DNA from 2 places in the Mycolicibacterium thermoresistibile genome. Region 2 is predicted to be linked to the other one. Evidence: predicted binding sites of a transcription regulator. Region 2 holds the regulator's gene; the other holds the start of a gene.
What was found. Region 2 encodes LexA, which represses DNA repair genes until DNA is damaged. Its sites were predicted from a motif close to CGAACANNTGTTCG; they were not measured.
Positions count from the first base shown of each region.

Region 1 (14,967 bases), 1.0 Mb from region 2:
CAACCCCTCTGGGCAATCGCCGGATGAGACGGTAACGTTGCGCCGGTGACTGGACTCTCGCGACGGACACTTCTCATCGGCGGGCTGGCGGTTGCCGGAGCGGGTCTGTGCGGCCTCGCCGCACCCCGGATCGCGCACGCCGCGCCGGCGATCCACCAACGGTTGACCGGGCTGGAGAACGACCACGACCAACTGATCGGCCTGTATGCGGTGGATCTGGGCTCGGGCCGGACCATCGCCCATCGTGAGCACGAATCGTTCGCCATGTGCTCGACGTTCAAGACCTACCTCGCCGCGGCCACGCTGCAGCGGGTGCAGCAGGGCGAATTACAGTTGGATCAACGGATCTTCGTGCCACCGGCGGCGATCGTCACGCATTCGCCGCGTAGCGAGGCGGCGGCGGGCGGACACCTGACCGTCGCCGAATTGTGTGCCGCGATACTGCAGGTCAGCGACAACGGTGCGGCCAACACCCTGTTGCAGACCCTCGGCGGACCGCCGGCGGTGACCGAGTTCGCGCGCAGCATCGGTGACGAGCGCTCGCGGCTGGACCGCTGGGAGGTCGCGCTGAACTCAGCGGTGCCGGGTGATCCCCGCGACACCAGCACACCTCGGGCACTGGGTGAGGGGTACCGCACCCTGCTCGAGGGCGACGTGCTCGCACCGCCCTACCGGGAGCAGTTGGTCGAGTGGATGCGGACCAACGAGACCTCCGCCATGCGGCCCGGCCTGCCGCCCGGGTGGGTCAGCGCCGACAAGACCGGCAGCGGCGATTACGGCACCACCAACGACGTCGGCCTGCTCTACGGACCGCAGGGGCAGCGGGTGGTCCTGGCCATTCTCACCCGGTCGGCATCCGACGATCCCGATGCGCAGAATCCGCGTCCGTTGATCGGCGAGATCACCGCGGCGGTGCTGCCGGAACTACTCGGCTGGCCGTCAGCCCAATAAGGTGGCGGGGTCGCTGTAGGGCAACCCGAGGTCGCCGGCCACCGAGGCGGAGAACAACTCGCCGAAGTGGGTGGCCAGGCCCCGGGCCAGCGCCGGGTCGGCGACGCAGGCCGCCCGCCACCCGTGGTCGGCCAGCCGCACCACATACGGCAGGGTGGCGTTGACCAGCGCGAACGTCGATGTCCGCGGCACCGCCCCGGGCAGGTTGCCGATGCAGCAGAACACGGTGTCGTGGACGTGGTAGGTCGGATCGTCGAACGTGGTGGGACGGGAGTCCTCGAAGCAACCGCCCTGGTCGATCGCCACGTCCACCACCACCGCCCCCGGCCGCATCCCGGCCACGGTGCTGTTCGACACCAGCTTGGGCGCCCGCCGGCCCGGCACCAGTACCGCGCCGATCACCAGATCGGCCTGCCGGACGGCGTCGTCGACGTCCAGGGCGGTGGAGAACCGGGTGCGGACCCGGCCGCCGAGGGCGACGTCGAGGCTACGCAGCCTGGCCACGTCGATGTCGAAAACGGTGACCGCGGCGCCCATTCCGGCGGCCGTGCGGGCGGCGTGCGCACCGGCGGTGCCGGCGCCGATGATCACCACGTCGGCCGGCGGAACGCCGGGCACCCCGCCCAGCAGCACCCCGCGGCCACCGCCGCCACGCATCAGGTGGTAGGCCCCGGTCTGTACGGCCAGCCCGCCGGCGACCTCGCTCATCGGCATCAGCAGCGGCAGCGCCCCGTCGGCGGTCTGCACCGTCTCGTAGGCGATCGCGGTGGTGCCGGCTGCCAGCAGGGCCTCGGTGGTCTGCCGGGACGCAGCCAGATGCAGATAGCAGAACAACACCTGACCGGAGCGCAGCAACGGCTGCTCCTGTTCGGTCGGGTCCTTGACCTTCAGGATGAGATCGGCTGTCGCCCAGATCGTTTCGGCGTCGTCACTGAGCTGGGCGCCGGCTGCGGCGAACTGGTCGTCGGTGATGGACGATCCCAGGCCGGCTCCGGACTCCACGAGCACCTGATGTCCGCGGCGCACCAGTTCCGCCACGCCGGCCGGGGTGATCGCGACCCGGTACTCGTGGGGTTTCGTCTCGGTCGGCACACCGATGCGCATGTCCTACTCCTCGCTGGTGAACGCCCCAGGCGGGCGCGCGTCACCATACGCGCACGGGATCGGACAGCGTGTCGGCAGGGTGGTCACCACGCGGTCCATCGTCTTACGGGCCCGGCCCGATCCGGACCCCGCCGTGGCCGCGGCCTGGCACCGGCGGGCGGGAACCGGCGGTTAGGGTTGGGTCATGCGAGTCGGAGTGCTGGGCGCCAAGGGCAAGGTCGGGGCAACCATGGTGCAGGCGGTGCAGGCCGCCGACGACCTCACGCTGTCGGCGGAGGTCGACGCCGGGGATCCGATCAGCGCACTGGTAGACACCGATACCGAGGTGGTCATCGACTTCACCCATCCCGACGTGGTGATGGACAACCTGAAGTTCCTGATCGACAACGGGATCCACGCCGTCGTCGGCACCACCGGGTTCACCGACGAACGACTCGACCGGGTGCGCGACTGGCTGTCGGCCAAACCGGGTGTGGGGGTGCTGATCGCCCCGAACTTCGCGATCGGCGCGGTGCTGTGCATGCAGTTCGCCCGGCAGGCGGCGCGGTTCTTCGAATCGGTCGAGGTCATCGAACTGCACCATCCGCAGAAGGCCGACGCCCCGTCCGGCACCGCCGCCCGGACCGCACGGTTGATCGCCGATGCGCGAAAAGGCATGCCGCCGAACCCCGATGCCACCAGCACCGCGCTGGACGGGGCTCGCGGCGCCGACGTCGACGGCGTCCCGGTGCACTCGGTGCGGCTGGCCGGCCTGGTCGCCCACCAGGAGGTGCTGTTCGGCACCCAGGGGGAGACGCTGACCATCCGCCACGACAGCATCGACCGCACCTCGTTCGTGCCCGGGGTGCTGCTCGCGGTGCGCAACATCGCCAGGCATCCGGGTCTGACCATCGGGATCGAACCGCTGCTCGACCTGACATGAGCGACCCTGACAGCAACGACGGGGGCGGCCGGGCGCTGCGGATCCAGCTGCTGATCGGCTTCATGTGTGTGGCGCTGGTCGTCTACTTCGTGCTGCTCGGGCGGCTGGGGTGGATGTTCATCACCTCCGGCAGCGCCGCCGCGGTCGGACTCGGCCTGGCGCTGATGATCCTGCCGTTCATCGGGGTGTGGGCGATGGTCAGCACCCTGCGTGACGGCCTGGCCCATCAACGGCTGGCCCGGATCATCGGGGAGGAGGGTTTCGAGCTCGACGTCAGCGACCTGCCGCGCCGACCCTCCGGGCGGATTCAGCGTGAGGCCGCCGACGCGCTGTTCGAGCAGGTCCGCGCGGAACTGGAAGCCGACCCGGACAATTGGCGGCGCTGGTACCGGGTGGCCCGCGCCTACGACTACGCCGGCGACCGGCGACGCGCCCGCGAGGCCATGCGCAAGGCCGTCGAACTCCAGGAGCGTGACCGATGACCAAGACGCTGCTGATCGTGCACCACACCCCGTCGCCGCACTGTCAGGAGATGTTCGAGGCGGTGCTGTCCGGAGCCACCGATCCGGAGATCGAGGGTGTGGAGGTGCTACGCCGGCCCGCGCTCACGGTGTCGCCGGTGGACTGGCTGGCGGCCGACGGCTACCTGCTCGGCAGCCCGGTGAACCTCGGTTACCTGTCCGGCGCGCTCAAACACGCCTTCGACACCGCCTACTACCAGATCCTCGACTCCACGTCCGGTCGGCCGTTCGGGGCCTGGCTGCACGGAAACGAGGGCACCGAGGGCGCCGAACGCGCCCTCGACGGCATCACCGGGGGACTGGGCTGGCAGCGCGCCGCCGAGACCGTGGTCGTGTCCGGCAAACCCGGCAAGGACGACCTGGAGGCCTGCTGGAATCTCGGTGCGACGGTCGCCGCGACCCTGATGGAGTAACCCGCGTGAGCGGCGCGGCGCTACGCTACTGAACCCGACACACCATGATCTCGACGGAGGCATCCCATGCCCGGTATCGCCGAACTCGCCCTGGGCGCCGCGCCGGTCGCCGGCGGGGCGCTGTTGGCCCTGGCAGCGGGCAATCTCAAGGGGCCGGATTTCCGCGGCATGATCGCCAAGGACATGGATCTGCTGGAGCGCATCCCGGTCGAGGACGTCGAGCGCCGGGCCCGGCTGCAGGCCAGCATCAACCAGCGGATCGATGACCTCATCGCGACCACCGAACGCAGCCGCGCGCTGCGCGAGGCGGCGATGTCCTACGGCGGCAATTGGCGCGACATCGTGCTGTTCATCTGCGCGGTGTTGTTCACCCTGGTGTGGTGGCACGTCGACCACGACCGGTCGAACTGGCTGGTGATGTTCGTGGTGCTGATCGGGTTCTGCGTGCTCACCGCGCTCTACGCCGTCCGCGGGATCCTCCGCGCGTTCGGTTCGTTGCGCCGGAATCGTCCGGATTAACCGGACAGTTCGCGGTCGAACAGCGCTCTCAGCGCATCCCAGTGCCGTTCGGCGGCCTGTTCGTCGTACGGCAGATTGTCGGGCACCGCAAACCCGTGGCCGGCCGGGTAGAACTCGATGGTGTGCTCGACGCCGGCGTCGGTCAGCGCCTTGCCGAGGGTCTCGGCGTGGGCGGGCGTGAAGCCGTCGTCATCCTGGGCGCCGGCGACGTAGACGGTGGCCTTGATGCGCTCCGCCAGCAGATGTGGGCTGGTCGGATCGTCGGTGACCAGGCCCGCGGCGTGGAACGAGGCGGCCGCGGCGACCCGGTCCGGGACCCGCCCGGCCACCGTCACCGACATCCGCCCGCCCATGCAGTAGCCGAACACCCCGAACCTGTCACCCTTGACCTCGGGGCGGCTCTGCAGGAAGTCGAAGAACGCCCTCGCGTCGGTCTCCATCATGTCCGGGGTGATGCTGCGGATCATCCGGTACAGCCTGGCGCGTTCGGACGGGTCGCCGAACACCGTGCGCATGTCGAATGGTTCCCACCGGCCGTGCCGGTAGTACACATCGGGCACCAGCACCGCGTAGCCGTAGCCGGCCAGGCGGTCCGCCATCTCGCGCATCAGGTCCCGTGTCCCACCTGCGTCGACGAAGAGCACGACGCCGGGCCACGGTCCGGCGCCGTCGGGGGTGTGCAGGGTCACGGGGCAGGTTCCGTCGGCGGTTGTGACGGTCGCAGAGATGACTGGCATGGCTTCCGTTGTACTCCATCCGGTGCGTGCGAAGTACGAAGTAAGCTATCGCTCGTGCCGATCAATGGGTCGATTCCGACGCCCTACGAAGACCTGTTGCGCCTGGTGCTCGAGCGCGGCACCCCGAAGGCCGACCGCACCGGCACCGGCACCCGCAGCCTGTTCGGCCACCAGATGCGCTACGACCTGTCCGCCGGCTTCCCGCTCATCACCACCAAGAAGGTGCACACCAAGTCGGTGATCTACGAGCTGCTGTGGTTCCTGCGCGGCGACTCCAACGTGCGCTGGTTGCAGGACCGCGGCGTCACGATCTGGGACGAGTGGGCCGACGACGACGGTGAGCTGGGCCCGGTCTACGGGGTGCAGTGGCGGTCCTGGCCGACCCCGTCGGGGGAGCACGTCGACCAGATCAGCGCGGCGCTGGAGCTGCTGCGCACCGATCCGGATTCGCGCCGCATCATCGTCTCGGCCTGGAACGTCGCCGACCTCGACGAGATGGCGCTGCCGCCGTGTCACACGCTGTTCCAGTTCTACGTCGCCGGCGGGCGGCTGAGTTGCCAGCTGTATCAGCGCAGCGCCGACCTGTTCCTGGGGGTGCCGTTCAACATCGCCAGCTACGCGCTGCTCACCCACATGATGGCGGCGCAGGCCGGCCTGCAGGTAGGGGAGTTCATCTGGACCGGCGGCGACTGCCACATCTACGACAACCACGTCGAGCAGGTGCGGTTGCAGCTGAGCCGCGATCCGCGCCCGTATCCGGAACTCGAACTGGCGCCGCGGGATTCGATCTTCGACTACACCTTCGAGGACGTCGTCATCCGGAACTATGACCCGCATCCGGCGATCAAGGCGCCGGTCGCGGTATGAGCGCAGGAGAGTCCCCGCGCGAGGTCGGGCTGATCTGGGCGCAGTCGACGTCCGGGGTCATCGGACGTGACGGCGGGCTGCCCTGGCAGCTGCCCGAGGATCTTGCCCGGTTCAAGGAGATCACCATGGGCCACACCGTGGTGATGGGCCGGCGCACCTGGGAGTCGTTGCCGGCCGCGGTGCGTCCGCTGCCGGGCCGCAAGAACGTGGTGCTGTCCCGCCGGTCCGACTATCCGGCCGAGGGCGCGCAGGTGGTGCACACGTTGGACGACGCGCTCGGCGACGGTGAGACCTGGGTGATCGGTGGTGCCGAGATCTTCGGGCTGGCACTGGAGGTGGCCACCAGGTGCGAGGTCACCGAGATCGAGATCGATCTGCGGCGGCGGGAGGGCGATGCGATGGCGCCCGTGCTCGACGAGTCATGGGTGGGAACCGTGGGGGAGTGGCGCACCAGTAGATCGGGGCTGCGCTACCGGTATTACCACTACACCCGGGTGTGAGCCCGGTGCGCCGGACTCCAGTACGGCTGACCCCCGTGCAGGCCAGGCGTATCGCGGTGGCTGCGCAGGGGTTTCACCAGCCCCGGCCGCGCGGACCGGTGACGCGGGCGCATCTGCGGCGGCTGATCGAGCGGATCCAGGTGCTGCAACTGGATTCGGTGTCGGTGTCGGTGCGGGCGCACTATGCGCCGGTGTTCAGCCGGCTCGGACCCTACGACCGGGACGTGCTCGACCGCGCCGCGTGGGACCACAGCGCCCGTGCGCCGCGGCTACTGGTGGAGTACTGGGCGCATGAGGCGGCGCTGATGGCCGTCGACGACTGGCCGTTGCTGCGCTGGCGGATGCGCCGGTACACGCACGGCAGGTGGGGCACCCACATCGTCAAACGCAACCCGAAACTGGTGGAGGAGGTCGTCGCCGCGGTCGCCGAACTCGGACCCAGCACCGCGGGACAGATCGAGGAGCATCTGGGTACCCGGCCGCGACGCGCCAAGGGCGCCTGGTGGAACCGCAGCGACACCAAATGGGTGACCGAGGCGCTGTTCGCGGCCGGGGTGCTGACGACGGCGACCCGGGTCGGGTTCGCCCGGCACTACGACCTCACCGAACGGGTGCTGCCGGCCGAGGTGGTGAACCGCCGGGTCGACGACGATGAGGCGATCTGCCGGCTGGTGCTGCGGGCCGCCGGCGCACTCGGCGTGGCGACCGAGGCGGATCTGCGCGACTACTTCCGGTTGTCGGCGGCGCAGACCCGGCCTGCGGTGGCCGCGTTGGTGGCGGCGGGGGAGCTGGAACCCGTCGACGTCGACGGCTGGGGCGCACCGGCGTATCTGCGTGTGGGACAGACGATTCCGCGGCGGGACCGGGGCACCGCGCTGCTGTGTCCGTTCGATCCGTTGATCTTCTTCCGGCCGCGGGTGCAGCGGCTGTTCGACTTTCACTACCGCATCGAGATCTACACCCCGGCGGCAAAACGGAAGTACGGCTATTACGTGTGGCCGTTCCTGCTGGACGGACAGCTGGTCGGGCGGGTCGATCTGAAACGCACCGACAATGCCCTGCACGTCGTCGGTGCTTTCCTCGAACCCGGTCAGGAGCCGGCGCGGGTGGCGCCGGCGCTGGCGGCGCAACTGCAGTCGATGGCCTCGTGGCTGGGCGTCGGGGCGGTGACCGTCGGCGAGCGCGGTGATCTCGTCGGCCCGCTCAGCACGGCGATCCGCCGCGGCGATTAGCACAGTGCACCGACAGTTTGGGGGGTTGTGGGGGTGGTTGTCCTCAATGGGGGTTTTGTCCTCAGTCGGGGTGTTGGGGGCTGCTGTGTCGAATGGGTGTTCGATACGGTGGGTTCATGGGTCAGCAGTTCGTCACCGCCGGGGCCGCCCGGGCGCGGGTGGGTGAGTTGCTGGCCGCGGTGGATGCGGCGTATGCCGAGATGCGCGCGTTGTGTCTCGATGAGGTCGGTACCGGGTTTCGGCTGGAGTTGGCCGAGCGGTTGGAGACGCAGTGTCGGATCAATCGGGGGTTGATGTATCGGGTGTTCGCCCAGTTGGCCGACCCGCCTGATGAACCGGCGATGGTGCCGGCGGTCAGAGACCGGTTGTGGGCGCGGTTGCGGATCACCCCTGGTGAGGTGAAACGCCGGTTGCGGGTGGCCGCACTGCTGCGGCCGCGCCGCCGGCTCAGCGGCCCACCACTGCCGCCGGTGTTGGCGCGGGTGGCCGGGGCTGTCGAGTCCGGGCTGCTCGGTGAGGAGCATCTGCGGGTCATCACCACGGTGATGGCTGCGTTGCCGTCGGCGGTGTCGGTGACCGATCGGGAGGCGGTGGAAGCCAGCCTTATCGCCGAGGCCGCCCGAAGTGATGCCGGCATCGTGCGGCAGGTGGGGCGGCGGATCGAGGAGATCTTCAACCCCGACGGGCATTACGACGATCAGGACCGGGCCCGCCGCCGCGGCATCCACCTCGGTGACCAACAGCGTGATGGGATGTCGGCGATCTCCGGGTGGATCGACCCGCAACTGCGCGCCTATCTGGAGGCCGTCACCGCCGCGGTCCGCCCGGGCCGCCATCTACCCCACACCACCACCGATACCACCGGCACCACCGGCACCACTGAGACCACCGGCACCGCCGGCACCGCCGGCACCGCTGCGACGGCCGCCGATACCGCTGCTGACGGGGTTGGGGATATCGATACCGGGGGTGTGGATTTGCGCAGTGCGGCTCAGCGCCGCCATGACGGGCTCACACTCGGGTTGAAGATCGCGGTGGCCTCCGGGCGGTTGGGGTCGCATCGGGGGCATCCGGTGACGGTGATCGTGCGCACCACCCTGGGCGAGTTGAATCAGGCCGCCCACGCCGTGGCCGACCCCAGGGTGTCGATGCCCGGGCCGGCGCGTACCGGGGGTACCGGGGTGCTGCCGATGCGGGAGTTGATCCGTATGGCCGCCGACGCCATCCACTACCTGGCGGTGTTCGACGACCACACCGAACGCCCACTGTATCTGGGCCGGCAGAAACGCATCGCCACCGCCGATCAGCGCCTCATCTGCTACGCCCGCGACGGCGGCTGCACCGCACCCGGCTGCGGTGAGCCCGGCTACCACGCCGAAACCCACCACCAACCCGCCTGGGAGGACGGCGGTCTCACCGACGCCGACCACCTGTTCTTCGCCTGCGGCCCCCACCACAGCGGCCTGACCGAAGGCCGCTGGCAGGCCACCATCACCCCCACCGGCCGACTCGCCTGGACCAACGACCACCACCCACCCACCGTCAACCACGCCCACCACCCCGAAGAACTCCTACGCGCACACACCGACCCACCAGAAGACCCCGGGTGACGGGTTCAGCGATGATTCCGGCCTCGTGCCGAGTCGGCTAGAAGCGGCCGCCGCCGCCGAAGAAGCCGCCCCCGCCCCCGGAGCCGCCGAACGAGCCGGGGCGGAACCCGCCGCCGCCCCCGCCGCCGAAACCTCCGCCGAAGCCGCCCCCGCCACGGAAGCCGCCGCTGAGGATGTTGCCGATCAGGATTCCGCCCAGCACCGCGCCCATGTCGCCGCCGCCGCGCCGGCCGTAGTGACCCAGGTACGCCTGCTGGGCGCGCTGCACATCGGTGTTGGCGAGGCTCTGCGCCTGCGCGGCCAATGCCGACGCGTGATTGGCGTGCGAAATGGCTTCCGCCGGAGCGGATGACCGTTTCGCCTCCGCCGCCTCGATGTGCCGGGTCGCCTCGGCCAACCGGGTGCGGGCCTCGGGACCGATGCTGCCGCGGCGGGTGTCGATGAACGCCGACACCGATCGCACCCGCGACCGGGCGGTGAACAACGCCTCGTCCAGCGAACGCTCCAGCCGGGCGGCCGCCTCCCGGTGCTCCTCGATGGTGGCCAGCAGCTGGTCCAACTCCGCGTCGGCCTCACTCAACGTGGTGAACGCCGTCAACGGATCGGTCGCACCGTCGCGTTGCGCCGCGGTCACCGCGGCCGCCGCGGTGTCGCGGGCGGCCGCCAGCTTGTCGGCCTGATCGGCTGCCGACGGCGGCAGGCCCTGCGCCAGCAGCGCCGCCGCCTGCCGGATCCCGTTCTGGATGTCGTCGATCGCCGCCGGCAGTTCGGCCGCCGCCCGACGGATGTCACCGCCGGCGCTGTCGATCGCATCCAGCAGCGAACGCGCCTGGCCCAGTGCCGATTCCGCCGAACGGACGCACACCACCAGGTCCATCTGCTCACCGGCAACCGGCCGGGCGGTCAGTTCACGCGCCCGGGTGATGTTCCGGTCGGCGAAGTCGAGCCGCTCCCTGGCCTCCGTGACGTTGTCGGCCACCGAGGACAGCGCCGCCGCGTCGAACTCCCGGCGCAGCTCCGCCAGACGCTGTTCGGCCGGGTCCAGCCGGGCGCTGATCTCGACCACCTGCTGGGTCAGCGCATCCAGCCGGGACGGGGCGTTGAGCACCAGTTCGCGCTTCCTGCCGAACGCCTCGGTCTGGGCGTCCAGCTCCCGGTCGGCCTCGGCGGCCGACACGATCACCCGGGTCAGCAGCTCCCGCCGCTGCGCCGGGGTCTCGGGGATCGCGTCGTCGAGCTGTTGGCGGATGGTGAACGCCTGCGCCAGCGCCCGCCGGGCGTTGTCCACCGCCCGGGTGAACGGTTCGGTCGCCTGCGCGCCGAACTCCTCGACGGCCAGCGCCAGCTCGTTGGCGCTGGTGCGTACCGCGTTGTCGACCTCGACGACCATCGACCTGGACAGCTCGTCCAATGTCTCCAGCGACAACGCCGCGAGCGCGTCCGGATCGGTTGGGTCGAGGCTGCGGGCACGCGCTATCTCGGCCTCCCGGCGTCTGCGGGCCCGCCGCGTCGACCACAGCCACAACGCCAGCACCCCGAGCCCGATCACCGCCAGCACGATCAGCACCCCGGTCCACGACACACCCGAACCCGCTCCGGCGGCCTCGTTCAGGCCGGTGGCCGCGGCCACCGCCGCACCTGCCCAGTCACTCTCCCGCAGCGCCGGTTCCACCAGATCGCGGCGGACGTCGTCGACCTCGGAGCCGGACAACCCGGGCGCCGACGGCGACACCAGCAGCGCGTAGGCGCGGTCCACGGTGGCCACCGCGAGCAGGCCGTCGTAATCACCGAGATCGCTGAGCCGGATGGTGCGGGTGGCCCAGTCCACCGCGCTCTGCCCGGAGAAATCCTCGACGTAGACCACCCACAGCCGCAGCCTGCGGTCGGTGTAGAGCTCGTCGACCGCGGCCCGCACCTGCGACATCTCGGCCGGGGACAGCACCCCGGCCTGATCGGTGACATAACCGGGCAGCCGGAACGGGGGCTCGGCAGCGGCCGGCGGGCCGAACAGCACGCCACCGGTCAGCACCAACGTCAGCAGCAACCACGGCACACCAAGCAAACGGGCAATGCGCATGCCGCCAATCTAGTGGCGCACCCGACGTGTCACCGGATCGCGCCGAACGATGCTGGCAGACTGTGCCTTGGTGGTAGCTCGAAACGATCCCTACAGTGACCTCGACCGGCAACGGATGGTGGCGGAGGAGCCCAAGCGTGCCGGGCTGCCCGGGACCGAGGTTCAGCACCGCACCGACTTCGCACGGGACCGGGCGCGGGTGCTGCACAGCGCGGCGCTGCGCCGGCTCGCCGACAAGACCCAGGTGGTCGGCCCCCGGCAGAGCGAGACCCCGCGCACCCGGCTCACCCATTCGCTGGAGGTCGCCCAGATCGGCCGGGGCATGGCGATCGAACTGGGCTGCGACCCCGACCTGGTCGATCTCGCCGGTCTGGCCCACGACATCGGGCACCCGCCGTACGGGCACAACGGCGAGCGTGCGCTCAACGAGCTGGTGGCCGACCACGGCGGCTTCGAGGGCAACGCCCAGAACTTCCGCATCCTCACCCGGCTGGAACCCAAAGTCCTTGACCCGCAAGGCAACAGCGCCGGGTTGAACCTCACCCGCGCGGCGCTGGACGCGGTCACCAAATATCCGTGGCACCGCGGCCCGCAAGGGGGCAAGTTCGGGTTCTACGTCGGGTTCCCAGGCGACGACGCGGCCGCCGCGGAGTGGATGCGCACCGGCGCGCCCCCGGGCCGGCGCTGCCTGGAGGCGCAGGTGATGGACTGGGCTGACGACGTCGCCTACTCGGTGCACGACGTCGAGGACGGGGTGATCTCCGGCCGGATCGATCTGCGGGTGCTCGCCGACGACGACGCCGCATCCGCCCTGGCCAAGCTCGGTGAGGAGTCGTTCGGGGCCAACCGCGACGATCTGCTGGCCGCGGCCGACCGGCTGTCCCGGATGCCGGTGGTGGCGGCGGTCGGCAAATACGACGGCACGCTGGCGGCGTCGGTGGCGCTCAAACGGCTCACCAGCGAACTGGTCGGCCGGTTCGCCAACGCGGCGATCGCGCACACCCGCGAATCGGCCGGCGGCGGGCGGCTGGCCCGCTTCGCAGCCGATCTGGCGGTGCCGCCGACGGTCACCGCCGAGGTGGCGATCCTGAAAATCCTGGCGTTGCAGTTCATCATGTCCGACCCGAAACACCTGCTCGTGCAGTCCGAGCAGCGGGACCAGATCAAGGCGGTGGCCGAGTTCCTGTTCGCCGGCGCCCCGGCGACGCTGGACCCGGTGTTCGTGCCGTACTTCAACGCCGCCGAGGACGATCAGGCCCGGTGGCGGGTGGTCATCGACCAGATCGCCTCGTTCACCGAGACCCAGTTGGAGCGTCTGTTCCCCGCGGCGAGCCGGCTGATCCCCGGCCAGCTCGAGGTGGACTTCTCCTGAACGCTCTCGAGCCGGTGACCACGCCCGGGGCTCTAGACTGAGCCGGTGGCAAGGATCGCGGACCGGGACATTGCGGAGATCCGTGACCGCATCCGCATCGACGAAGTCGTCGGCGATTACGTGCAGCTGCGCCGGGCGGGTGCGGATTCACTGAAGGGCCTGTGCCCCTTCCACGACGAGAAGACCCCGTCTTTCCACGTCCGGCCCAACCACGGCCACTTCCACTGCTTCGGCTGCGGTGAGGGCGGCGACGTGTACGCCTTCATCCAGAAGATCGAGCACGTCAGCTTCGTCGAGGCGGTGGAGCTGCTGGCCGACCGGGTCGGCTACACCATCACCTACACCGGGGCGCCCAGCCGGGTGCAACGCGACCGCGGCAGCCGCAGCAGACTGCTCGCCGCCAACGCCGCCGCCGCGGAGTTCTACGCCGAAGCGCTGGACTCCGACGAGGCCGCGCCCGCCCGCCAGTACCTGCTGGACCGCAATTTCGACGCCGAGGCCGCCAAGCGGTTCGGCTGCGGCTACGCGCCGTCGGGCTGGGACACGCTGACCAAACACCTGCTGCGCAAGGGGTTCGAGTTCAAGGAACTGGAGGCGGCCGGGTTGTCCCGGGAGGGCCGGCGCGGCCCGATGGACCGCTTCCACCGCCGGCTGCTGTGGCCGATCCGGATGTCGTCCGGCGAGGTCATCGGGTTCGGCGCCCGCCGCCTGTTCGACGACGACCCGATCCAGGCCAAGTACGTCAACACCCCCGAGACGGTGCTGTACCGCAAATCGCAGGTGCTGTTCGGCCTGGACCTCGCCAAACGCGACATCGCCAAGGGCCATCAGGCGGTGGTGGTGGAGGGCTACACCGATGTGATGGCCATGCACCTGGCCGGCGTCACCACCGCGGTGGCGGCCTGCGGCACCGCGTTCGGTGACGAACACCTCGCGATGCTGCGCCGGCTGATGATGGACGACCACTTCTTCCGCGGTGAGCTGATCTACGTGTTCGACGGCGACGAGGCCGGCCGGGCGGCGGCGATCAAGGCGTTCGACGGGGAACAGAAGCTCGCCGGCCAGTCCTACGTCGCGGTCGCCGACGATGGTATGGATCCGTGCGATCTGCGCCTGGCGCACGGCGACGGCGCGCTCCGGGATCTGGTGGCCCGGCGAACTCCACTGTTCGAGTTCGTGATTCGCGCCGCGCTCGAGGAACACGATCTGGACAGCGCCGAGGGCAAGGTCACCGCGCTGCGCCGGTGCGTGCCGATGGTCGCGCGGATCAAGGACTCGATGCTGCGCGACGAGTACGCCCGCCGGCTGGCCGGATGGGTGGGCTGGGCCGAGGTCGGTCAGGTGCTCGCCAGGGTGCGGGAGGAGGCCGCCAAGGGTTCCGGGGGTTCCGGGCGTGCCCCGGCCCGCACCCGCGGGGGCCGGCAGCGGATCCCCGACGGCGGTGCGGCCGACGGCAACGGCGACGGCGCCGCGGCTGCGCAGTGGCCCGATCCGGCCGATCCGGCCCTGTGGCCGCAGCGGGAGGCGCTCAAAGCGGCGTTGCAGTATCCGGCGCTGGCCGGCCCGGTGTTCGACTCGTTGACCGCCGACAGCTTCACCCACCCCGGCTATGCCGCGGTGTTCGCGGCGATCGCCGCGGCCGGCGGGGTCTCGGCCGGGGCGGCGAATGTCGGGTCCGGCGCCCAGTGGATCGACGCGGTCCGCGAACACGCCGGCTCACCGGCGGTGGCCAAGCTGGTCAACGAACTCGGGGTGGAGGCGATCAACGTCGACGACGACGAGCGCCGGCACCGCTACATCGGCGGGGTGTTGGCCCGGCTACAGGAGGTCTGGGTGGGCCGGCAGATCGCCGAGGTGAAATCCAAGCTGCAACGCATGTCGCCGGTGGAGCAGGGGGACGAGTACCACGCCCTGTTCGGCGATCTGGTGGCGATGGAGGCCTACCGGCGTAGCCTGCTCGAGCAGGCCAGCGGAGACGACCTCACTGCGTGATCGCCCGGCGCGGGTTATCGTGATCGGGTGAGCAGCATTCGTATGCGGCGTCGGCTGATCGCCGGGGCGCTGGCCGCGGTGGCGGTGGCCGCCCCGGCGGCGCTGACCGCCGCGACCGGCGCCGCGGAGTCCGAGGTCACCGCCGCGCCG
Region 1 is NZ_LT906483.1:1,835,891-1,850,857, forward strand. It holds gene CKW28_RS08550 (M16 family metallopeptidase) at 1-27, shown strand, start outside; gene bla (class A beta-lactamase) at 46-951, shown strand; gene ald (alanine dehydrogenase) at 940-2,055, opposite strand; gene dapB (4-hydroxy-tetrahydrodipicolinate reductase) at 2,240-2,977, shown strand; gene CKW28_RS08570 (tetratricopeptide repeat protein) at 2,974-3,459, shown strand; gene CKW28_RS08575 (flavodoxin family protein) at 3,456-3,911, shown strand; gene CKW28_RS08580 (hypothetical protein) at 3,978-4,430, shown strand; gene CKW28_RS08585 (dienelactone hydrolase family protein) at 4,427-5,167, opposite strand; gene CKW28_RS08590 (thymidylate synthase) at 5,240-6,034, shown strand; gene CKW28_RS08595 (dihydrofolate reductase) at 6,031-6,534, shown strand; gene CKW28_RS08600 (winged helix-turn-helix domain-containing protein) at 6,540-7,766, shown strand; gene CKW28_RS08605 (HNH endonuclease signature motif containing protein) at 7,883-9,376, shown strand; gene CKW28_RS08610 (TPM domain-containing protein) at 9,414-11,453, opposite strand; gene CKW28_RS08615 (deoxyguanosinetriphosphate triphosphohydrolase) at 11,503-12,825, shown strand; gene dnaG (DNA primase) at 12,871-14,817, shown strand; gene CKW28_RS08625 (DUF7155 family protein) at 14,860-14,967, shown strand, end outside.
Region 1: CKW28_RS08605 (HNH endonuclease signature motif containing protein) is a predicted target of LexA. The motif match lies at 7,856-7,869, and genes of this name have one in related genera.

Region 2 (14,967 bases):
CAAGCTGCGTCACGGCGAACGGGCCGACCGGCTGCGTTCCTACGCCAGCTAGCATCCATATCGAAGCCACCGCGCCCGCCGGTCCGACCGGCGGGCGCGGTCGCGTGTGGGCCGCGGGGAAAGCGGCACGGAAACGAAGGGCCGCAGTTCAGACGGCATTCACGGTAGACTCGCGGCAACGGAGGGTGCCCCATGAATGATCTTGTCGATACCACCGAGATGTATCTGCGCACGATCTACGACCTCGAGGAAGAAGGCGTAGTCCCGCTGCGCGCACGTATCGCCGAACGGCTCGAGCAGAGCGGGCCGACGGTGAGCCAGACCGTCTCCCGGATGGAACGCGACGGCCTGCTCCAGGTCGCCGGAGACCGGCATCTCGAACTCACCGAGAAGGGGCGCGCCCTGGCGATATCGGTGATGCGCAAGCACCGGCTGGCCGAACGGCTGCTGGTCGACGTCATCGGCCTGCCGTGGGAGGAAGTGCACGCCGAGGCCTGCCGCTGGGAACACGTGATGAGCGAGGACGTCGAGCGACGCCTGGTCAAGGTGCTCGACAACCCCACGACCTCACCCTTCGGCAACCCCATCCCAGGGCTCTCCGAACTCGGGGTGGTCTCCACCGAGCCCGAGGACATGAACCTGGTCCGGCTCACCGAACTGCCGGCCGGCACCCCGGTGCCGGTGGTCGTCCGCCAGCTGACCGAGCACGTGCAGGGTGATGTCGAGCTGATCACCCGGCTCAAGGAGGCCGGCGTGGTGCCCAACGCCCGGGTGACCGTTCAGGTCAACGAGAACAAGAGCGTGTCGATCATCATCCCGGGACACGAGCAGGTCGATCTGCCGTACCAGATGGCCCACGCCGTCAAGGTGGAGAAGGTCTAGACCCGGAGACGTCCCGTCCCGCGACCGGCGGCCGAGCCGGCGGGGCTCACCCTGCCCGGCCGAAGGCGCGCCGCGGCGGCAACCGCACGCCGAGCCGATCGGCCATCCGGTACCCGGTGAGCGCCAGCTCCCGGATCCGTTCCGGGCGCAGCCCGGACTGCAACGCCGTGTCAAGCATGCCCGCCATCCGGTGGTTCGGATCGCCCCGCAGCGCGGCGTCCAGCGACACCCCGGCCAGCGGTCCGTCACCGCGCGCGTAGGCGCTGAACGCCAGCAGCACCAGCGCCTCGGTCCGCCACGGTTCCGGCAGCATGCGGGCCAGCCACGCCCACAGGTTCTCCGCGATGGCCGCGTCGTCGCCGACCGCCAGCGCGTACAGCGTGTCGCGCACCCGGCCGTCGGTGAGGGCGCAGGCCAACGCGCACAGCTGCGGTTCGCCGATGTCCGATCCGGCCGCGATCCGGCCGGCCGCGGCGATCATGTCCTGCACATCGCGGCGGGCCTGCGCATCGGTCCGCAGTTCACCGCGCCGCTCGGCGGTCCGGGTGATCGCCTCGGCGAGATCCGGGTCGCGGTCGGGCGCGGGTTCGACGACCGCCACCAGCTCGCTGCGGCGGGTGTACAACCGGCGGCCGTCCAGCACCGCGGCGGCGGCCAGCGGTGAGGCCGACGGGTCCTCCACCCGGCCGCCGGCCCCGCACCCGTCGGCGCAGTGCCAGCGCCCACCGGCCGCGACCCGATCCACCACGTGGGCGGCCAGCAGTTCGATGCCGTGCCGGGCCAGCTCGTCGGTCAGCTCGGCCGCCAGCTGACGGTATCGGTCGTTGCACACCCCGCAGGCCGCGCCGGCCCGGTCGACGATCACCGCGATCGCCGCCGCGGGCGCCGCGGCGGCCGCCACTTCGGCGAGCCGCTCGATCGACGGTGCATCGGAGAGGTCGATGCGCAGGACACAGCCCAGCTCGCCGTCGTCGACGGTGACCAGGACCAGGGAGTGCTCGGGAACGAAACCCAGCACGGCGGGTAACGCGGCGATCAGTTCGCCGGGGCGGTTGAGGTTGAAATCGGGTGTGCGTGAAGTTGGCATGGCCCGACGCTGTCAGCCGGCCACGACGGCGACCGGCCACCGACCGCGCGGCGGCCGGCGGACTGGGGATCAAGTCGGGATTGGGGATCGCACGGATTCCGGCGGCGCACCGCGCGTTGGGCTGCATCCGGACCCCGAGTCGCGTACACCTTGTGCATGGGCGCGAAGTACGACCTGATCGTCATCGGCTCCGGACCGGGCGGACAGAAGGCCGCGATCGCCGCCGCCAAACTCGGGAAGACGGTGGCGGTGGTCGAACGGGGGCGGATGCTCGGCGGGGTGTGCATCAACACCGGCACCATCCCGTCCAAGACGCTGCGCGAAGCGGTGCTCTACCTGACCGGGATGAATCAGCGGGAACTGTACGGCGCGGGGTACCGGGTCAAGGACCACATCACCCCGGCGGATCTGCTGTCGCGGACCCGACACGTCATCGAGCGGGAGATCGAGGTGGTGCGTGATCAGCTGACGCGCAACAACGTCGACCTGCACACCGGCCACGGCCGGTTCCGCGACCCGCACACGATCGTCGTCGAGGACGCCGCCCGCGCCGAGCTCACCACCCTCACCGGCGACTACATCGTGCTCGCCCCCGGCACCTCCCCCGCCCGTCCGCAGGGGGTGGCGTTCGATGAGCGCCGGGTGCTCGACAGTGACGGCATCCTCGACCTCGAGGCGCTGCCCGGTTCGATGGTGGTGGTCGGCGCCGGGGTGATCGGCATCGAGTACGCGTCGATGTTCGCGGCGCTCGGCACCCGGGTCACGGTCGTCGAGAAGCGCGCGTCGATGCTGGACTTCTGCGACCCGGAGATCGTCGAGGCGTTGACATACCACCTGCGCGACCTCGCCGTCACCTTCCGGTTCGGGGAACAGGTGACCGGCGTGGAGGTGAGCCCGGCCGGCACCGTCACCAGCCTGGCCAGCGGTAAGCGGATCCCTGCCGACGCCGTGATGTACTCGGCCGGCCGGCAGGGCCAGACCGCCCGGCTCGATCTGCACAACGCGGGCCTGGAGGCCGACGACCGGGGCCGCATCGCCGTCGACGACAACTACCGGACCGCGGTCGACCACATCTACGCGGTGGGCGATGTGATCGGGTTCCCGGCGCTGGCCTCCACCTCGATGGAACAGGGGCGGGTGGCCGCCTGTCACGCGTTCGGCGAACCCGTCGACCAGCTGCCCGAACTCCACCCCGTGGGCATCTACGCCATCCCGGAGATCTCCTATGTCGGGTCGACCGAGGTGGAGCTGACCCGCGACGCCGTCCCGTACGAAACCGGGGTGGCGCGCTACCGCGAACTGGCCCGCGGCCAGATCGCCGGCGACAGCTACGGCATGCTCAAACTGCTGGTCTCCACCGAGGACCGCACAGTGCTGGGCGTGCACATCGTCGGCACCCACGCCACCGAACTCGTGCACATCGGGCAGGCGGTGATGGGGTGCGGCGGCACGGTGGACTACCTGGTGGACGCGGTCTTCAACTATCCGACCTACGCCGAGGCGTACAAGGTGGCCGCCCTCGATGTCGCGAACAAGCTGCGCACCCTGGACCGTCTGCAGTCTTAGATTTCGCGGTGCGCAAAACGGGCATCCACGGTGGAATGGCCATGGAAATCGACGCGTTGTTGCATCTCGAACGGGGTCCGCGAATGCGGTCCCGGCAAATAGGCGAAACTGGTATCAGCGGTAGACACCAACCGGACGTGTCTTGGCCACACAGGCAAGGAGGCAAGCGGGATGGCTGATCACGCAGAAAGCCCAGAGCAGCATTATCAACCCGAACAGTCGGGAATGTACGAACTGGAGTTCCCGGCGCCGAAGCTGTCCTCGGAGGACGGCAAGGGCCCGGTCCTGGTACATGCGCTGGAAGGGTTCTCCGATGCCGGGCACGCCATCCGGTTGGCCGCCGAGCACCTCAAGAACACGCTGACCACCGAACTGGTCGCCTCGTTCGCGATCGACGAGCTGCTCGACTACCGGTCGCGGCGGCCGCTGATGACGTTCAAGACCGATCACTTCACCCGCTACGAAGAGCCCGAACTGAACCTGTACGCGCTGCACGACACCGCCGGCACACCGTTCCTGCTGCTGACCGGACTGGAGCCGGACCTGAAATGGGAGCGGTTCGTCAGCGCGGTGCGGTTGCTGGCCGAGCGACTCGGGGTGCGCCGCGTGATCGGGCTGGGCACCATTCCGATGGCGGTGCCGCACACCCGGCCGGTGACGCTGACGGCACATTCGAACAACAAGGAACTGATCGCCGAGCACACCGCGTGGGTGGGCGAGGTGCAGGTGCCGGGCAGTGTCTCGAACCTGCTGGAATTCCGGATGGGCCAGCACGGTTTCGAGGTCGTAGGTTACACGGTCCACGTGCCGCACTATCTGGCGCAGACCGCATATCCGCCCGCCGCCGAGGCGTTGCTGGCCGAGGTCGCCAAGGCGGGGTCGCTGGAGCTGCCGCTGGCGGAACTGGCGAAGGCCGGGGCGGAGGTGCACGACCGGATCAACGAGCAGGTCGAGGCCAGCCCGGAGGTCGCCCAGGTGGTGGCCGCGCTGGAACGCCAGTACGACGCGTTCATCACCGCCCAGGAGAACCGATCGCTGCTCGCCCATGACGAGGACCTGCCCAGCGGTGAGGAACTCGCCGGCGAGTTCGAGAAGTTCCTGGCGCAGCAGAACCGGGAGTCCAATCCGGACGGGTTCCGCGACGACGGCGACACCCCGGGGTTCTAGCGCGGGGGTTCCAGCGCGGGCCCTCGCTCGAAGCGGGCCCAACATGATCGTCGGGCGCCGGTCCTCGACGTAGCATCGGGGCATGGGCCTCGACGTGACCGTACTGCGGGTGTTCACCGATCCCGACGGCAAATTCGGCAACCCGTTGGGGGTGGTGGACGACGCCGCGGTCGACCCCGCTGACCGCCAGCGAATCGCCACCGAACTGGGTTACAGCGAAACGGTATTCGTCGAGGTTCCGCAGTCCGGCACCAACACCGCCCAGGCCCGCATCTTCACCCCGGTCACCGAAATGAGGTTCGCCGGACACCCGACCGTCGGGGCGGCCTGGTGGCTGCGGGAACAGGGCCGCCCGATCCACACGCTACAGGTGCCGGCCGGCATCGTGCAGGTGAGCTACCGGGACGATCTCACCGAGGTCAGCGCCCGCGCCGAATGGGCGCCGGAGTTCGTCATCCGCGAACTGGAGACGGCCGAGGAGCTCCTTGCCGCGGACCCCGATGAGTATCCCGATGACATCGGGCACTACCTGTGGACCTGGACGGATCGGGAACACGGTCAGATCCGCGCCCGGATGTTCGCCAACAATCTGGGCATCCCCGAGGATGAGGCCACCGGATCCGCCGCGGTGCGCATCACCGAGTTCCTCAGCCGCGATCTGACGATCGTGCAGGGTAAGGGGTCGATCATCGAAACCCGCTGGAACCCCGAGGGGTGGGTGCAGATCGCGGGGCGGGTGGCCCGGGACGAGATCCGGACGCTGGACTGAGACGGATCAGTTCGACTTCTGCTCGGCCGACGCCGCCCGATGGGCCCGCAGTTCCCGGATTTCGCGCTCGAAGTCCTCGGCGGAGGTGAACGACCGGTACACCGAGGCGAACCGCAGGTAGGCGACCTCGTCGAGTTCCCGCAACGGCCCGAGTATCGCCAGGCCGACCTCATGGCTGGGCACCTCCGGTGACCCGGTGGCCCTGACGGTGTCCTCGACCTGTTGTGCCAGCAGATTCAGCGCGTCATCGTCGACCTGACGGCCCTGGCAGGCGGCGCGCACACCGCGGATCACCTTCTCCCGGCTGAAGGGTTCGGTGACGCCGCTGCGCTTGACCACCGCAAGCACGGCGGTCTCCACGGTGGTGAACCGCCGGCCGCATTCCGGGCATGCGCGACGCCGCCGGATCGCCTGACCCTCGTCGGTTTCCCGGGAGTCCACCACGCGCGAATCCGGGTGACGGCAGAACGGACAATGCATCACCGCTCCTTCGCCACGTCGGCACGTACGTACGTCGAACGCCTCTGAGCCTACCCGCGACGAAATGCGATGGCACAGCGCCCCACTACCGTTGGACGACACGGTCTTCCACAGCGACCGGCGCGCGTCAGCCGATGGGAGCGATCAGTGTCTGCCCAGCGGCCAGCGCGGCGGAGTCGAGCTGATTGAGCTCACGGATCCGTTCCACCACGGCGGCAACCGGGGCGTCCGGCGCGACCCGCTGCGCCACCTGATGCAGCGTCTCCCCGTGCTGCACCTGCACCACGGCGACAGTGGTAGGCACCGCGGCATCGGTGGCCGTCACCCCGCCGAGCTGGGCCACCAGCCCCAGCCACACGGTGATCGCGGCGGCCACCAGCGCCAGCGCCACCGTACCGGCCGGGGTGATCGGGCGCCGCCGGTGCGGGGCGCGCGAGACCAGCACGCCGGTTCCCCGGTGGCGCAGGGCGGCGCCGCCGGGGCGTGGGTGCGCCGGACGCCGCCGGGACACCGGCGCCGGCCGCAGGATTGGTGCCGCCGCGTCCGTCCGGCGCTGGCTCGTCGCACGCCCGCCGGGCAGGCGGGCCTCGGTGCGGCCCGGATGGCCGGCACGCGACTCAGTGCGGGCCCGGGTACGAGTGCGGGTGTCGAGGACTGTCATGTGTTCGCCTTCCGCTCGGCGTGTTCGCTCGCCTGTTCGAATGGTAGTCGATCATGCGTTCGATGAATAGAACGCGTGATCGAACTGTGTCGGAGACTAGGACGCCCCACCGACAGTCCGAAGGCGGAACGGGTCGGCGCGGGTGCAGGCGGATCACAGTCCCGACACACCTCGAACACATGTTTGATCATTGTCGGGTCCGCGGCTAGATTGAGGTCATGAGTGACAGCCACGATTCCCCGGGTGCCGCAGACACCGCCGGCCGCAGACGCGCCGCCGACAGCGGTCTGACCGAGCGTCAGCGCACCATCCTGGAGGTGATCCGCGCGTCGGTGACCACCCGCGGGTATCCGCCGAGCATCCGGGAGATCGGCGACGCGGTGGGGTTGACGTCCACCTCATCGGTGGCTCACCAGCTGCGCACGCTGGAACGCAAGGGCTATCTGCGGCGGGATCCGAACCGTCCGCGCGCCGTGGACGTCCGGGGCGTCGACGACCCCGCAAAACCCGCCGTGACCACTGACGTCGCCGGCTCGGACACGCTGCCGGAACCGACGTTCGTCCCGGTGCTGGGCCGGATCGCCGCCGGTGGTCCGATCCTCGCGGAGGAGGCGGTCGAGGATGTCTTCCCGCTCCCCCGCGAACTGGTTGGTGAGGGTTCGCTGTTCCTGCTGAAGGTGGTGGGCGACTCCATGATCGACGCCGCCATCTGCGACGGCGACTGGGTCGTGGTGCGCCAACAGAACGTCGCCGAGAACGGCGACATCGTCGCGGCGATGATCGACGGCGAGGCCACCGTCAAGACGTTCAAACGGTCCCGCGGCCAGGTCTGGTTGATGCCGCACAACCCGGTCTACGATCCGATTCCCGGGAACGAGGCCGCCATCCTCGGAAAAGTCGTGACGGTGATCCGCAAGATCTGAGTCAGTCGCTGCGGACGAAACCGTTCGTCCGGGCCAGTTCCTCGCTGGCGAACCAGATCTCGGCGTCTACCTCGTCGTAGTCCGCGCTGCCCGGCACCCAGTACAACCCGTCGGTGATCCGGGCCTTGATCGGATATCCCTCCGGCGGCCGGCGCGGGTCGCCGTCGGCCGGGAGCCGTAGCGCGGTCTGACCGTACTCGGGTTCATCGACGTCGATCGCGGCGTGCCGTCCGGTGGTCTCCGAATCCGGGCGGGTCGCGCTGGGCCTCGGCTCAGCCGCCTCGGGCGCCACGATCGGTGTCGGCGCGGTGTCGACGTCGTCCTGGTCCTTCTCGAAAAACGGATCCTCGGAAGGTGTCTCGCGTTCCGGCTCGGTGGACTCGTCCTGCCCGGGAAGCTGATCCGGTGGGGCCCCGAGTGTTTCGGCCCCGCCTGTCGCGGCCGCCGTCGTTCGGGTCTGCCCGGATTCGGCTGAGGCCGAATCGGCCCGGTGTGGCTCGGGTGGAGCTTTGTCACCCAGTTCACCCGGCGGTGTTGCGGTGCGGGCCTCGTCGGCAGGCGTCGCCGGATCGCCGGTGTATCCCCATCCTCTGAAATCGGCTTGTGCGGGCGGGGTTCCCAACCCGAACAGTTCGGACGGCTGTGGTGCGGCGTCACCCGACAGCGTCTCGTGGCGCCGGTCGAGGTCTTCACGCGTGTCGTATCCGCCCGGGTCGTGAACGTCCGAGTCGAAGGCGTCCGGGCCCTGGTCATATCGCTCGGGGTCATATCGCTCGGAATCGTGATGCTCGGGGTCATACCGCTCGGAATCGTGATGCTCGGGGTCGTATTGCCCGGATTGCAGGTGCCCCGCGCCGGCGTAGCGGCGTCGCCGGTTCCAGATCGTCAGCCCGATCAGCGCCGCGGCCAGCACCAGCACCGGAATCAGCACGAGTAGCCAGCCGACCCCCACCCCCGGCCGGGAGGGCCCGCCGCCGTCCTCGGACTGCGCCAGCGGCGCTTCCTCGATGTCGGCCGGCGGCTCGACCCCCGGAACCTCCAGCCCGGTCAATTGTGCTGCCAGACCGGCCGGTTCGGTGCGGAAGCTGCCGTCGGACCGATTCCAGGTGATCGAGCCTCCGCTGAACCGCTGGGTGATCTCGTCACCGTCCTCGGTCTGATCGTCCACCGGCACACCGAGTTCCCCGGCGGCGCCGCCGAGTTTGTCCCACGCGGCCTTCATCGCGCCCCGGACGATGACGGCACCGTAGTCGGGGGTCCAGAAGATGATCGGCTCGTCGGCGGCCGCGAAGCCGGCCATCCGCCCGCCAGCGCCGCCGTCGTGTTCTCCGCTGATCGGGAAGCCGAGGTCGCCCTCCGGGCCGCCAACACTGCGGTACTTCTCCAGCACCTGACCGGTGAGCACATGGGCGCCGGTCGCCGGGCTGTAGAAGATGGTGCCGCCGGTGAAGTCCTGGGCGACACCGTCGTCGCCGATCGGGTACTCGTCGCCCTCCTTGGCCCCCAGCGGGCCCAGCGCGCCGCCGGCAGCGCGGCGGGCGGCGTTGATCTCCGCGGTGGGATTCTGCGGCACGTCGAGATCGGCCAGTTGATCGGCGAGTTCGGGTGGGACGGTGCTGAACTCTCTGGTCTTGCGGTTCCAGCTGATCTCTCCGCCGCTGAAGCGTTGGGTCACCACATCACCGCGGTAGGCCTCGTCCTCGGCTGGCACGCCCAGCACGCCGGCGGACCCGCCGAGCCTGTCCCAGGCCAGGTTGATGGCCCCGCGCACCACACGGGCCCCGGTGTCGGGCGTCCAGAAGATCACCGGACGGTCCGGTGCGCTGAAGATGACGTTGCGGCTGTCCGGGCCGACGCGTCCGGGGCTTTCACTCAGCGTCGGGAAGCCGAGGTCGCTGTCGGCGGGCCCGCCCAGCGACTCGTACTTGGCGAGTATCTCGCCCTGCATGAAGTGGGCGCCGGTCTGCGGCGTGAAGAACATCTTGCCGTGCGCGTAGTTCTGGGCGAACCCCGCACCGATGGGATAGACGCCGCCGTCCGGCGGCCCCAGCGGCCCGCCCGGCCCTCCGCTGGCGTCGTAGGCCGCGCCGATCGCGGCGCCGGCGTCCTCCTCCGGGGTGGCCGCCGCCTCCGGAGCCGACAGGAGGCCGGCCAGCGTCATGGTCGCGACCGCCAGGAGGCAGGCTGCGAAGCGCCCCAATGCGGTTTCCGTCCGGGCCCACTGCCCGTTCATGTCCGTCCTCCCGGAGGTCTGGCAAAGTCCTTCGTAACGTATCGCGTTCGTCCACTCTGCGTCAGAGGACGTTCATATCAAAGCGGACACGGCCGTTACGCGAGGACGGATTTCCCTCTCGGCGCAGGGCCACGGTGGGATCGTCGGCGCTGTTCAGACCCACAAACACCGCCACCGGTCTTTGCCAGTACCGGCTGTTCGGTGTGGACACAAGGGTTCTCCGCGACGCTGCCGTCACGCGGCGCCACAACCGGCCTCCCGCCGCGCCGCCGGATGCCACGCGGCATCCCCCGGGCTGCTCGGGATCGCGAACGGACCAGCGGCGCAATGTGTTGCGAGCCCGCCTCGGCGCCTCGCCGCCACACCACCCGCCCGGCAGCGGATTCTTCCAGCCGGATACGGCGGACGCATCGGTGAGAGGACGAAAAGAGCTGCGCCAGAGGATCTCCGGCCGCCAGGTCGCAGATGTCCGGAGGCTCGGCGTCGCACCCGCACCGCGCAGGTGTCGCCGCAGGCAAACCCGCACCGACGGCGCCGCCGAGCCACTCCCCCAGCGCGGGAAACCGGCCGGGCGGCGGCGGATCGGTCCTGTGCGGCCGGCACGTCGGTGGCCGTCTCGCAGGTGGGCCGATCCGGGTGGTCCGTCAGGCGCTGCCGGCGGCCGGAATTTCTTTGCCTGTCGCCGGCGCGCACCGCGCCGGGAGCCGGGATCAGACCGTCGCGAAGTCGCGCAGGCTGGCGGCCAGCGCCACCGGAACCCGGGCCTTGATGCGGGTCCCGTCGGCGCGGTGCTCGGTGGCGTCGACGCGGCCGTCGGAGTGCACCCGGGCCACCAGATCACCGCGGTCGTACGGGATGGTCACATCCACCGCGGTCTCGGTGGGCGCCACCAGTTCGGACATCCGCTGCCGCAACCGGTCCAGCCCCTCACCGGTGTGGGCGGAGACGAACACCGCGTCGGGCAGGGCTCGACGCAGCTGCGTCAGGGTCAGATCCGACGCGGCGTCGATCTTGTTCACCACCAGCAGTTCCGGCGCGGGCGGTGCGTCATGGTCGGCGTGGACGTCGCGCAGCACCTCCCGCACCGCGTCGATCTGCGCCAGCGGGTTGGCGTCGGCGCCGTCGACCACGTGCACCAGCAGGTCGGCGTGGATCACCTCCTCCAGGGTGGACCGGAACGCCTCCACCAACTGGGTGGGCAGGTGTCGCACGAAGCCGACGGTGTCGGTCAGCACGAACGGCCGCCCGTCGTCGAACCGGCCGCGGCGGGTGGTCGGCTCCAGGGTGGCGAACAACGCGTCCTCGACCAGCACCCCGGCGTCGGTCAGCGCGTTGAGCAGGCTCGACTTGCCGGCGTTGGTGTATCCGACGATCGCGATCGACGGGATCGCGCTGGCGAGCCGGCGGTGCCGCTTGGTGTCGCGGACCTTCTTCATCTCCTTGATCTCGCGGCGCAACCTGGCCATCCGTTCCCGGATCCGCCGACGATCGGTCTCGATCTTGGTTTCACCCGGGCCACGCAGGCCGACACCGCCGCCGCTGCCACCGGCACGGCCACCGGCCTGCCGTGACATCGATTCACCCCAACCGCGCAGCCGCGGCAGCATGTACTCCATCTGCGCCAGCGACACCTGCGCCTTGCCCTCCCGGCTGGTGGCGTGCTGGGCGAAGATGTCGAGGATCAGGGCGGTCCGGTCGACGACCTTGACCTGCACGACCTTCTCCAGCGCGGTCAGCTGCGCCGGGCTGAGCTCACCGTCGCAGATCACCGTGTCGGCGCCGGTGGCGACCACGATGTCACGAAGTTCCCTGGCCTTACCGGAGCCGATATAGGTTGCCGGGTCGGGCTTGTCGCGCCGCTGGATGACGCCCTCGAGCACCTGGGAGCCGGCGGTCTCGGCCAGCCGGGCCAGCTCGGCGAGGCTGGCCTCGGCGTCGGCGATGGTGCCTTCGGTCCACACGCCGACCAGCACGACGCGTTCCAGCCGCAGCTGCCGGTATTCGACTTCGGAGACGTCGGTCAGCTCGGTCGACAGACCGGCGACCCGACGCAGCGCGGCGCGGTCCTGCAGCTCGAGCTCACCGACGCTGGGCGCCTCGGCGGTACGGACCGTCTCGGGTGTTTCGGGGGTCTCGGGATATGTCATAGGCGAAGCAAGGTTCGCATGGAGATCACTGTTCATGCACCTCAATTAACGCGCCGGCCGGGCCGGCCATTCCGTCCCGCTGCGCCGCCCACCAGTCCGCCGAGATGTCGCCCCGCGCCACCAACACCGACGGTCCCCGCAGATGGCTGGTGGTCTCGGTGACGGTGACGGTGACGGTGCCCCCGGGCACCCGGACCCGCATGGTGCCGGTGTCGGCGCCCAGATGACGCAGCGCCGCGACCGTGGCCGCGACCGTGCCGGTGCCGCACGACCGCGTCTCGCCGACACCGCGCTCGTGGACCCGCATCGACACCACCGAATCCACCGGCGGGGTCAGCACTTCGATGTTCACCCCGTCCGGGAACTGCTCGGTGTCGAACTGCACCGGGGCCGCGACGTCGAGCGCGGCGAGCGCGTCCTCGGTCAGTTCGGGATCCACGCAGGCCAGGTGCGGGTTACCGACGTCGACCGCCAATCCGGTGAACCGCCGGCCGCCGACCACCGCGGTGCCGGTGCCCGACTGGTTGGCCTTGCCCATCTCGACGGTGACATCGGCGGTGGTGGCGTCGCTGTGGTGCAGCACCACCGGCCGGGGTCCGGCCGGCGACCCGACGACGAACTCGTCGCGGGACTCCAGCCCGGACGCCCGCAGGTAGTGGGCGAACACCCGCACCCCGTTGCCGCACATCTGCGCGATGGAGCCGTCGGCGTTGCGGTAGTCCATGTACCAGTCGTCGGCGGCCACGCCGTCGGGCAGGCGGTCGAGGACCCCGGCCGCCCGGGCGGCGCCGGCCGTCGTCACCCGCAGCACCCCGTCGGCGCCGAGTCCGCGGCGCCGATCGCACAGGGCCGCGACGCCGGCCGGCGTCAACGTCAACCGGGCGTCCGGATCGGGCAGCACCACGAAGTCGTTCTCGGTGCCGTGCCCCTTGGCGAATCTCACTGCCTCAGGATACGTTCCGCCAGGTCGCCAGGGCCCGTTCGACGTTGTCGGGGGCGGCGCCGTCCAGCCAGATGATCCGGTGGTCCCGGCGGAACCAGGACCGCTGCCTGCGCACGTAGCGGCGGGTGCCGATGAAGGTGCGTTCCCGGGCCTCGGCCAACGCCTCCCCCGCCGCCGACTGCGCTGCGGGACCCGTCCCGGTGTCCAGCGCGGCCAGCACCTGGGCGTAACCCAGCGCCCGCGAGGCCGTCACCCCCTTGCGTAACCCCCGCTCGATCAGCCCGCGCACCTCGTCGACCAGCCCGGCGGCGAACATCTTGTCGGTGCGCTGACGCAACCGTTCGTCGAGAGCCTCGGTGGCCCAGTCCAGCCCGATGATCACGGTGTCCCAGCGCGGCGGCCCCACCGGCGGTTTGGACGCCGCGAACGGTCTGCCGGTCAGTTCGATCACCTCCAGCGCCCGCACGATCCGCCGGCCGTCGGTGGGCAGGATGGTGTCCGCCGCGGCGCTGTCCACCCGCGCCAGTTCGGCGTGCAGGGCGCGAGCCCCGATCTCGGCGAGCCGGGCTTCCCAGCGGGCCCGGACCGCCGGATCGGTGGCCGGGATCGACCAGTCGTCGAGGAGCGCCTGGATGTACATCATCGACCCGCCGACGATCACCGGCACCCGACCGCGCGCGATGACGGCCTCGACGTCGGCGGCCGCCGCCTGCTGGTAACGGGCGACCGTGGCGGTTTCGGTGACCTCGAGGACGTCGAGCTGGTGGTGCGGGATGCCGCGGCGTTCGGCCACGGTGAGTTTGGCGGTGCCGATGTCCATCCCCCGGTACTGCTGCATGGCGTCGGCGTTCACGATCTCCCCGCCGATCCGCTCCGCGACCGCCACGGCGAGGTCGGACTTGCCGGTCCCGGTGGGGCCGACGATGGCGAGCGGCCGGTCCGTCATGGCGTCCAGAGACCGGTGAAATAACCGACGCCGTACGGCGCGCCGCGGTACAGCTCCCGGGCGGACCGCGGCGCCGGCTCGACCAGCCCGGTCAGCAGCTGGTACGCGGCGCGCCCGACGATGGCGCCGGGCAGGTCGGTCAGCGCCGCGGTGTCGCCGGCGGCCAGCGCATCGTCGAGGGCCCGCTGGATCGGCACCGAGTCCGGGTCGTGACCGCCCGGCGCGGACGGGGTCAGGGTGTTCGCGCCGTCGGCGACCAGCAGCACCCCCACCGGTTCGGCCGACCGGTCGATCTCGGCGCGCAGGGCCCGGCCCCGGTCCCGGGCGGCCGGTGCGGGCAGATCGGCGGCGCAGACCCGCACCTCGGCGCGAGCGTGCGGCGCGGCCTGCCCGCGCACCCAGCCGGTGATCAGCGCGCACAACGGCAGTTCGGTCGGCTGCTGCCCGTTCCACCCGGGACCGTCCGGCCCGGGGTGTGGCGCCAGCCGGACCCGGACGTCGACCCCGTATCCGGCGAAGGTTCCCACGCTGTCGGCCGGCACGGTGGCATCGGCCGGCCCGACCCCGACCGCCAGCCACCGCTGCGGCAGCGCGGCGGCCGCGGTGAACACGGCGTCGCGCAGCCCGGACAGCTCGGCCGCCGCGGCGCCGGCCAGTTCGGGGACCATGACCGGCGCCGACGGCACGATCGCAATGGCGCTCAGCACACCACCAAACTATCGATGTCGGCCGGATGGGCGCCCGGCGCACCCGGCCGAGGACCGCCGCGACGTCCGGAGACGCGAAGGCGCGGGCGTAAGCCGCGACGACCTGTTTCAATAGCGTTCGACAGACCTGTCACCCAGAGCATGGCGCCGCGTTGCGCGGCAGGAGCGCGAACACTCGCGCGGAAGGCAGAAGGAACCGATATGACCAGCAGCGAGCCCACCCGGCCGACTCCGAAGCCGACCCCCCGGCCGGGACCACGCGGACCGGTCCCCGGTCCCGTTCCGGGGCCCCGCCCGACGGCCACGGTGGCCGCGCCACCGGCCAGCGATCCGCACAAGTTCGGCCGGGTCGACGCCGACGGCACGGTGTGGCTGATCACCTCCGAGGGTGAGCGCGTCATCGGATCCTGGCAGGCCGGTGACGCCGAGGCGGCGTATGCCCACTTCGGCCGCCGC
Region 2 is NZ_LT906483.1:2,877,717-2,892,683, forward strand. It holds gene CKW28_RS13545 (sigma-70 family RNA polymerase sigma factor) at 1-52, shown strand, start outside; gene CKW28_RS13550 (iron-dependent transcriptional repressor DtxR) at 193-882, shown strand; gene CKW28_RS13555 (DUF4192 domain-containing protein) at 929-1,969, opposite strand; gene sthA (Si-specific NAD(P)(+) transhydrogenase) at 2,126-3,535, shown strand; gene CKW28_RS13565 (proteasome assembly chaperone family protein) at 3,707-4,702, shown strand; gene CKW28_RS13570 (PhzF family protein) at 4,785-5,471, shown strand; gene nrdR (transcriptional regulator NrdR) at 5,478-5,951, opposite strand; gene CKW28_RS13580 (LysM peptidoglycan-binding domain-containing protein) at 6,079-6,612, opposite strand; gene lexA (transcriptional repressor LexA) at 6,831-7,535, shown strand; gene CKW28_RS13590 (LGFP repeat-containing protein) at 7,537-9,768, opposite strand; gene hflX (GTPase HflX) at 10,479-11,915, opposite strand; gene dapF (diaminopimelate epimerase) at 11,941-12,858, opposite strand; gene miaA (tRNA (adenosine(37)-N6)-dimethylallyltransferase MiaA) at 12,863-13,804, opposite strand; gene CKW28_RS13610 (class III extradiol ring-cleavage dioxygenase family protein) at 13,801-14,511, opposite strand; gene CKW28_RS13615 (DUF349 domain-containing protein) at 14,713-14,967, shown strand, end outside.